One region of the Bacillus sp. JZ109 genome, then DNA from elsewhere that is predicted to be linked to it. Evidence: riboswitches for the same ligand, from Rfam matches in the RefSeq annotation. Region 1 holds a riboswitch; each other region holds the start of a gene.
What was found. Region 1 has a riboswitch for S-adenosylmethionine ahead of M1D94_RS11335 (2-hydroxyacid dehydrogenase). Riboswitches for the same ligand answer to the same signal wherever they lie in the genome.
Positions count from the first base shown of each region.

Region 2: linked by a shared signal. The riboswitch ahead of metI (cystathionine gamma-synthase/O-acetylhomoserine thiolyase) and the one ahead of M1D94_RS11335 (2-hydroxyacid dehydrogenase) in region 1 are both predicted to bind S-adenosylmethionine.
Region 3: linked by a shared signal. The riboswitch ahead of metN (methionine ABC transporter ATP-binding protein MetN) and the one ahead of M1D94_RS11335 (2-hydroxyacid dehydrogenase) in region 1 are both predicted to bind S-adenosylmethionine.

Region 1 covers NZ_CP096388.1:2,108,805-2,112,081, reverse strand. The annotation lists gene M1D94_RS11340 (FGGY-family carbohydrate kinase) at 1-487, opposite strand, end outside; gene M1D94_RS11335 (2-hydroxyacid dehydrogenase) at 505-1,527, opposite strand; SAM riboswitch class I at 1,624-1,715, opposite strand; gene M1D94_RS11330 (molybdopterin oxidoreductase family protein) at 1,863-3,277, shown strand, end outside.
Region 2 covers NZ_CP096388.1:2,821,682-2,824,958, reverse strand. The annotation lists gene M1D94_RS14890 (YjcG family protein) at 1-238, opposite strand, end outside; gene M1D94_RS14885 (esterase family protein) at 275-997, opposite strand; SAM riboswitch class I at 1,165-1,285, shown strand; gene metI (cystathionine gamma-synthase/O-acetylhomoserine thiolyase) at 1,353-2,474, shown strand; gene metC (cystathionine beta-lyase) at 2,467-3,277, shown strand, end outside.
Region 3 covers NZ_CP096388.1:875,617-878,893, reverse strand. The annotation lists gene metP (methionine ABC transporter permease MetP) at 1-560, opposite strand, end outside; gene metN (methionine ABC transporter ATP-binding protein MetN) at 553-1,578, opposite strand; SAM riboswitch class I at 1,684-1,790, opposite strand; gene M1D94_RS04445 (SCP2 sterol-binding domain-containing protein) at 1,905-2,249, opposite strand; gene M1D94_RS04440 (thioredoxin family protein) at 2,356-2,676, opposite strand; partial or broken gene M1D94_RS04435 (toprim domain-containing protein) at 2,678-3,039, opposite strand; gene M1D94_RS04430 (YusG family protein) at 3,117-3,277, opposite strand, start outside.

The DNA of each region.
Region 1 (3,277 bases):
ACGTCACCCAATCACTGATGCTAGTAAAGCTTGCAGTCTTTTCCCATAAAGAGGGCTGGCGCTGTTTTAATCCATAAAGCTTGAGCGCGGAAAAAAGTGCGGTTGGCAGGCGGCCTGTGCGGCTGTATATCTCTTCCCGATCGGGAATGCTCGCCTCCCACTCTCGACCGCGGTTATCGATGTTCGGCAGCCCAAGAAAAGAATCGCCGTTTTGATCGATCAGAACAATCCCCTGTCTTTGACTCGTCGATGTCAAACCAATGATGTCAATATCACACGAACGGGATAGCACACGTTTTGCCAAATTCATCACCTGCTTCCACAGCACCTGAGGAGAAAAATAACGGCTGTCCGGGTAAAGCGTCTCTGTGGAATACACGATGTCCTCCCGTTCAACTGTTAGAACACTGCCAGTTACACTCACGACCGCTACCCTCGCATTGCCTGTGCCAATATCAAAAACGAGATAGCCTTTTTGTTTTTTCATTCTGTTAGCCTCCTTTCTTATACCCCTGTTTTCAGTTCGTCCTTGTTATACATTGTCGGAATATTAAGAGTTTTTTCACCCTTCCACTTTTTGAGGGCTTTATTCAGTATCGTCACGTGATGATCCTCCACTTCAAATGTTGCTCCAGCGAGATGCGGTGTTGCCAGAACATTAGGCAATGAAATCAATTCATAATCTGATTCCTCTGGAGGTTCATGATAAAAAACGTCTAATATCGCACCTCTGATTTTATGTTCTTTTAATACAGATAAAAGATCTTCACGGTTTACAACAACTGCTCTTGAAGTATTGACGAAAATCGCACTCTGTTTCATCAGATCAAAATACTTCCGATCAATAAGTCCAAGTGTTTCCTCAGTACGAGGCAGATGGACAGAAACGATATCACTGTCTGAAAACACCGTTTTAAGAGATACTTTTTCATACAGCGGATGATCGTCTTGAATGAATGGATCGTAATACTTTATTTTACAGTCAAACGCAGTCAGCAGTTTTGCAATCCTTTGACCAACCGCCCCGAACCCAATCATGCCAACCGTTTTTCCTGTTAATTCATTTCCTTTAAATTTGACATAAGCCTGCAGGTAATCACTGTTCCACTTTCCATCCTTCAGCCATTGATTCGAGGCGCTGGTATGGCGCAGAAAGGAAATCACATTTCCAATAAACATTTCAGCAACGGCTTGTGCATTCCGCCCTGGTGTATAAAAAACAGGTATGCCTCTTTTTGAGGCAGCTGCCACATCCACATTGGAGGGCATTCCCCTGCAAACACCGACAAATGAAAGTTCGGGAACAGAAGCAAATACGCTGTCTGTTACCTGATCAAGTTCAGTAATCAAGCCTGTCGCATTTGTTGCTTTTAGCAGCTGAATGAGTTCATCCTCCCGATATGCCCGGCCTTGTTCCTTCCAAGATTGATAAGCAACTGAGTCAAACAAGTTTTCTAGCTCTTTTCGTCCTTCTTCGTTGTACGGTGCTGTAACCAAAACCGTCATGGTGCAAAACATCCTTTTCATCGTATTTTTTCATAAAAAAAATCTCTTTCCGCAGATGGAAAGAGATTCATATATAGGCGCGCTCTGTTACAGGCAGACGCCGGTATAAACCTTGCTTTCCTATCTTTCAAGCTGACGCTTGCTGGAATTGGCACAATAATGTTGCCGAGGTTTCATAGGGCCAGTCCCTCCACCTCTCTGGATAGAAAATGTTGAGTATGTAATTTTCAGAATGAAGAATACGTTTATCATAAAGAAGTCTCAGATTGATGTCAATCTCTTTTTTCAGAATTGACGTTATCATCCGAAATGTTATAATTCTTACAAAATATCTAACTAGAGAGAGGAACTGGGCCATGAAATCTTTTGCCACACAACAAAACGGCATTTTCAAATCCGTTTGCTCGCTGGACTGCCCGGATCAGTGCGGATTGTTAATACATAAAAAAGACGGGAAAATCGTAAAAATGCAAGGAGACCCTGATCATCCTGTCACAGCCGGAAACATATGCAACAAAGTCCGGAATATGACGGAGCGCATATATGATGAAAAGCGGCTGACTACACCGCTCAAACGAACAGGTGCGAAAGGCCAAGCGATATTTGAACCGATTTCCTGGGAAGAGGCAATCGATACGATCACCTCCCGCTGGAAACAGCTGATTGATGCAGAGGGAGCTGAAAGCATACTTCCTTACAGCTTTTACGGAAATATGGGGAAATTGACAGCTGAAGGAATGGACCGCCGCTTTTTTTACCGCATGGGGTCAAGCCAGCTTGAACGGACGATTTGCAGCAAAGCGGGATCTGAAGGCTATAAATATACAATGGGCATAAGCGCGGGAATCGATCCTGAGGAAACCGTTCATACAAAACTATTTATTTTTTGGGGAATCAACGCGGTCAGCACAAATATGCACCAAATTACGATCGCCCAAAAAGCGCGAAAACAAGGTGCCAAAATTGTCGTGATCGATGTGCATAAAAATCAAACAGGACGTCTTGCAGATTGGTTTATCCCAATAAAACCGGGAACCGACAGTGCACTTGCTCTTGGCATCATGCACATTTTATTTAAAGAAAACCTTCATGATGAAGCATTTCTGTCCGAGTACACGGTTGGCTATGAAGAGCTCCGTGAACACGTGAAACAATATGATCCTGAAAAGGTATCGACGATCACCGGTGTCAGTACCGAAGATATTTACCGACTGGCAAAAATGTACGGGAAAACCTCCCCTTCTTTTATCAGAATCGGAAACGGACCCCAGCATCACGATAACGGCGGGATGATTGTAAGGACGATTGCCTGTCTTCCGGCGATTACCGGCCAATGGCTGCACACAGGGGGCGGCGCAATTAAGCATAACAGCGGAATTTTAGAATATAACACAAATGCCTTGCAGCGGCCCGACTTATTGAAAGGGCGCACCCCGAGGTCGTTTAATATGAATCAGCTTGGCAGGGTGCTTTTGGAAACAGACCCGCCGATTCGCTCTCTATTTATTTACGGAACGAACCCTGCCGTCGTCGCGCCCGAAGCAAACAAAGTCAGACATGGATTACTGCGGGAAGACTTGTTTACTGTGGTTCATGATTTGTTTTTAACGGAAACGGCTGCATATGCGGACATTGTACTGCCTGCAACATCCGCTTTTGAAAATACTGATTTTTACACCTCCTACTGGCACCATTACATTCAGCTTCAGCAGCCGGTGATTGAGAGATATGGGGAAAGCAAGTCTAACACTGAGGTTTTCCGATTACTGGC
Region 2 (3,277 bases), 710 kb from region 1:
TATTGACAGGCGCAAATGAGCTGTATTTTGTCATTTTGAGAACGAGTGGGTGGGACTCTTTTGCGATGTTTCTTAAATGTGATACGAGCTGATCCGCTTTCTCCTCCGCGCATTCAAAGGATGCTCTCAGCGTCAAATGAGGCGGGATCAGAGAGTAGCTTGGGTCATAGCGCTTTCTGTAAGAGTTTGCAAGGTCTTGGAGCTTTTTTGATGGAAATAAAACGATTCCGTATTTCATATTATGTCCCTCCTGGAAATAAAGTATGATAGAGTGTTAAAGCATTTTTTTCAGCGCCGGGGTGATGAGCGGCTGCCAGTATGTCCATTTGTGGTCTCCGTCAAATGGCTCGAAATCATAATCGGAAAGCTTTTTCTCCAGCAGCTGTTTCAGCTCCCGGTTCGGTTCTGTAAAGTCCAGAATGTTCCCGTCTGTCGTGTGGACGTCAGTTTCTTTTGTTCCGATTTGGTGATAAATAGAGAGGTGTTTGATATCGTCTGACTGTTTTACGGCTTCTAGTACGTGTTTGTCAACATAGGGAGACTGCATGATGATGTTGCCAAACATATTCGGATAATCAAGCGCTGTCATAAGTGACACGGTTGCTCCGAGCGAATCACCGATCAGCGTTCGGCCGTAACCGATCTGATAGGTTGGATACTCATCATCTGCAAAAGGAACGAGCTCATGGGCGATGAACCGTTTATACGCCGAAAATTTTGAACCCTCCGGATGATAGGTGTTTCTGCGCTCTTTTACATCCTTATAGGGAACACCGATAATAATGCACCGGTCTATTTCGTGTTTCGACAGCAATTCCTCAACCTGTCTGCCGATTCTCCCCAGCCTGAAATAATCGTGGCCGTCCTGTGCGATAATGACATGGTATTTATAAAGCGGGGAGTAGTTGGACGGCAGATAAACAAGCAAGGTCATTTCCTCGTTAAGCTCTTTTGAAAAGAATTTCTTTTCTTGCACTGTGCCGTTTTTCGGTGCCATAAAAACATTCCTCCAGGACATCACTATACTTTCTTGCATTTTCAATTATTGTACCATGAATTATTAGAAATTTCTCTCTTTAAACGGTTCGGCACACGAAGAAAAAAGTGTTGAAATAAACTGTGAATTGCGCTAATATAAAACAATCAGAAAATTGAAATCGATATTTCTTATCGTGAGAGGTGGAGGGACTGGCCCTTAGAAACCTCAGCAACCGGCTTGTTTTGCATGTGCAAAGCGCCAAGGTGCTAAATCCAGCAAGCGTTTTTTATGCTTGGAAGATAAGAAGAAGCGTTAAACCCCTTCTTCTTATGAAGAAGGGGTTTTTATTTTGAAAAGGGAAGGTGTCAGCTATATGTCACAGCACGTTGAAACGAAATTAGCCCAAATTGGGAACCGTAGCGATGAAGTCACGGGAACAGTGAGTGCTCCTATCTATTTATCAACAGCATACCGCCACAGAGGGATCGGAGAATCTACCGGATTTGATTATGTCCGCACAAAAAATCCGACACGCCAGCTTGTTGAGGACGCGATCGCTAACTTAGAAAACGGCGCGAGAGGGCTTGCCTTTAGTTCGGGAATGGCTGCTATCCAAACGATTATGGCGCTGTTTAAAAGCGGAGATGAACTGATCGTTTCATCGGACCTATATGGCGGCACGTACCGTTTATTTGAAAATGAATGGAAAAAATACGGATTGACTTTTCATTATGATGATTTCAGCGATGAGGACTGTTTACGCTCTAAGATTACGCCGAATACAAAAGCGGTGTTTGTGGAAACGCCGACAAACCCCCTCATGCAGGAGGCGGACATTGAACATATTGCCCGGATTACAAAGGAGCACGGTCTTCTGCTGATTGTAGATAATACATTTTATACACCGGTCTTGCAGCGGCCGCTTGAGCTGGGAGCTGACATTGTCATTCACAGCGCAACCAAGTATTTAGGCGGGCATAACGATCTGCTTGCTGGACTTGTCGTGGTGAAGGATGAGCGGCTCGGAGAGGAAATGTTTCAGCATCAAAATGCGATCGGCGCCGTCCTGCCGCCATTTGATTCGTGGCTTCTGATGAGAGGAATGAAGACGCTGAGCCTCAGAATGCGTCAGCATCAGGCAAACGCGCAGGAGCTTGCGGCGTTTTTAGAAGAGCAGGAAGAAATTTCGGATGTGCTGTATCCCGGAAAAGGCGGCATGCTGTCCTTCCGTCTGCAAAAAGAAGAATGGGTCAATCCGTTTTTAAAAGCACTGAAGACCATTTGTTTTGCAGAAAGCCTCGGCGGGGTGGAAAGCTTTATTACATACCCTGCGACCCAGACGCACATGGATATTCCTGAAGAGATCCGCATCGCAAACGGGGTGTGCAATCGGTTGCTGCGCTTTTCTGTCGGTATTGAACATGCGGAAGATTTAAAAGAGGATCTAAAACAGGCATTATGTCAGGTCAAAGAGGGAGCTGTTTCATTTGAGTAAACACAATTGGACGCTGGAAACCCAGCTCGTGCACAATCCATTTAAAACAGACGGCGGAACCGGGGCGGTCAGTGTACCGATTCAGCACGCCTCGACTTTTCACCAATCTTCATTTGAAGAGTTCGGGGCATATGATTACAGCCGCTCTGGCACGCCGACAAGAACAGCTCTCGAAGAAACAATTGCCGCACTGGAAGGCGGAACAAGAGGATTTGCTTTCAGTTCAGGCATGGCTGCCATCTCAACAGCATTTTTACTGCTGTCACAGGGTGATCACGTTCTTGTGACAGAAGATGTATACGGCGGAACCTTCCGTATGGTGACAGAGGTGCTGACCCGGTTTGGCATTGAGCATACGTTTGTCGACATGACGGATCGTAATGAAGTGGCGCGGAGCATCAAGCCGAACACAAAGGTCATTTATATGGAGACGCCATCAAATCCGACACTTGGGATTACGGATATTAAAGCAGTTGTTCAGCTTGCAAAAGAAAACGGCTGCCTGACCTTTCTGGACAATACATTTATGACACCGGCACTGCAGCGTCCGCTTGATCTCGGCGTGGATATTGTACTTCACAGCGCGACAAAATTCTTAAGCGGACACAGCGATGTGCTCTCAGGTTTGGCTGCTGTCAAAGATGAAGAGCTTGGGAAGCAGCTGTATAAGCTGCAAAACGCGTTCGGCGCCGTCCTTGGCGTGCAAGATTGCTGGCTTGTCCTGCGCGGATTAAAAACGTTGCAGGTCCGTTTAGAGAAAGCGAGCCAAACAGCCCAGCGGCTTGCGGAATTTTTCCAGAAGC
Region 3 (3,277 bases), 1.2 Mb from region 1:
TGATATCCTTCTACGTACGCAAGGTTTCCAAGGCCTCCTGAACCAATGGCTCCGGCAATTGCCGTTGAGCCGATCAAAGCGATGGCAGTAACCGTAATGCCAGAAATAAGAGCAGGCATTGATTCCGGAATCAGCACTTTGAAAATAATCGTAGACGTTTTCGCGCCCATTGATTTAGCGGCTTCAATCACACCTTTATCCACCTCACGCAGCGCGATTTCAACAAGGCGCGCGTAAAATGGTGCCGAGCCGATTACCAGCGCCGGCAATGCGGCGTTTGGCCCTAAGATCGTGCCGACTAAAAATTTCGTAAAACCTAATAGTAAAATAATTAAAATAAGGAACGGAATCGATCTGAATATGTTAACAACGGCCGCAATCACAGAGTTGACCGCTTTATTCTGCCAGAGGCTTCCTTTGCTCGTCAGAAAGAGCAGCAAGCCGAGGATGACCCCGATGACAAAAGCAAACAGTAAAGAAATCAGCGTCATATAAAGTGTTTCATATGTCGCGTTCCATAATTCAGTTAAATCAACGTTCGGGAAGTATTTTTCAAACATTCGTGATCACCTCTGCTTTCACCTGTTTGTCATTAATGAATCGGATCACGTTTTGCACTTCTTCCTCGTCCCCGTCAATGTGGATGAACAGTGAACCGTAAGCCCCATCCTTCGTCTGCGAAATTTTCCCTTGCAGAATATTGACGCTGACATTGAAGTTTCTGATCATCTCTGTAATCAAAGGCTGTTCAGCTGACTCACCGACAAATGTGAGCTGAACCATTTTTCCTGATGCTGTATCATCAAGAAGGTGCTGAAGCGTCTCTTTCGTTTCTTCCGGCTCTGTCACCTGCTGAACAAATCGTTTTGTCATTTGTTCCTTTGGATTTTTGAAGACATCGAGAACCTCGCCTTCTTCGACCACCTTGCCGTTTTCCATGACGGCGACTCTGTTGCAGATTTTGCGGATGACATGCATTTCGTGCGTAATCAGCACAATCGTCAAACCGAGTCTTTCATTAATATCGGACAATAGATCCAGAATTGAATCTGTCGTTTGCGGATCTAATGCTGATGTCGCTTCGTCACAAAGGAGAACCTTCGGATTGTTTGCAAGCGCTCTGGCAATTCCCACACGCTGCTTCTGACCGCCGCTCAGCTGAGACGGATAAGATTTTTCTTTTCCTTCTAAACCTACCAGTTTAATCAGTTCATTGGCGCGCTTGATCCGCTCGCTCTTTTTCACTCCGGCAATTTCCAAAGGAAACATGATATTATCTCTGACAGTCCGCGACCAAAGCAAATTGAAATGCTGGAAAATCATACTGATCTCATGGCGTGCTTTTCTTAAACCGCGTCCATTTACTTCATTAATCTTGGTTCCCGCCACTTCCACGGTTCCTGAGGTTGGTTTCTCAAGGCCGTTCAGCAGACGGATTAAGGAACTCTTACCAGCTCCGCTATATCCTATAATTCCAAAAATCTCACCTTTTTTAATGGAAAGCGAGACGTTTTGGACAGCATTGACATCTCCATGTTTCGACTTGTAAACTTTTGAAACATCCTGAAGATTGATCAAAGCAATCACCTGCCTTAACACTATTCTAAGAAATCTTCCGGTTTTTTCTGCAAAAGAAAAGCCTTTCTGCACACTTGAGCAGAAAGGCTTATATAAAATGCCTTTCTCTCATCTTTCAAAGCTGAACGCTTCGTGTGAATTGGCACCATTTCAACAGCGTTGATGGTTGCCGGGCTTCATAGGGCACTTCCCTCCACCTCTCTTGATAAGAGAAATATATAGTCTTTTTCGTCCGGAAATTCTTAATGTAGAATAGCACGGCGAATGATTAAATGTCAATAAAATAAATGATGTCAACTTTTACTATTATAATAATTTATTATTTTTTAATTTTTTAAAATCCTCTGAAAAAATCCATTTGTCAGCCAGAGAATGGCTTCCAGTTTTAACAGGGCCCTGAATGACCCCTTTACTTTGAGGCTTCCGCTCTGAATCAGGTGCTGAAGGGAAATGTCTCCGTGCAATAAATCAATAATTTCCGTTTGGTTTCCGTAAAAGGTCAGGTTGGACGTTTGGGGCGGAGAAACTTTTTTCATTTCTCCCTGTTCGTTTATTGAGACGGTTAAGGCTTCTGCTTCTCCTTGGAAGGTAATGAGCAATGTTGAGGCATTCAAAAGGGGTTTTAAAAACAGATGCTGATACTCATCTTCTAAAACTTCCGCTTTCTCCATATGTACAACCTCCTATTTGTTGGTCATACATACACATTTCTCTCTTTGTCGCAAGAACCCCTTTATAAAACGAACGACAATTTCATTGGATATGCTGAGAAATATGTCATAAATGGGATGCGGAAGATGATTTTTGTTTGATCAGCTCATATAAATAAGAAACGGAATGAAATGCATATCCTCTTTCGACCACCTTTCCGCCTTTAAACAGCAGAAAACAAGGGACGCTTTCAATTTGATACGCTTTTGCGAATGTCGGAGAGTAATTGACATTGTTTTGATAGAAGGCGACATCCGGCAGCATTTCTTTCACCACTGTCAGCATTTTGCTTGCAAGCTGGCAGGTGCCGCAAAACGGAGTATATAAATATAGAAGGTACACATCATCTTCAATGTGATCAAGTTCGTGTTCTTGGAGTTCTTTCATGCTATACACCTCGGGACTTTCTTTCAAGAAAAATAGTATGGACATTCAGATTCGCACGCACAATACAGAAGCGATATGGTGCCTGGGCGCAGCCGCTACTTCCTTATAGGCTCTGTCGATATGGAGATGGCAGGCTTCATTAAATTCACGCTTCAGCTGTTTTCTCAATTTCTCACCTGATTCATCAGCATCAACTAATATATAGACGTCTTTATCATAAAGCTCGTCAGCCAATTCCTCGAGCCTCAGCTGGCTGATTGTTCCGTTTGTGCAGATAATGCGCACCGGTTCATTCAGGACGCTTTCGATTTTCTCTTTATCTGATTTCCCCTCGACAATCATAACCTTTTCCAGCTCATCCATCTTCATCTTGTTCACCTGCCGCGTCAAATTTGAAACGTTCAGATTGTAAAAGAAGGCAGTGAAATTCACCGCCAACATTAACACCAGCCGTTTTCGTAGTCACAATCTACATATTTTGCGTCGTCTCCAGAGACCACATCGGCTGTCTTATAAAATTTCTCATTTTCAAAGGAATAACCGGACTTAAGCTCATATTCATTCATGCTTGTCATTTGGCCGATCATCTCATTATCATGAT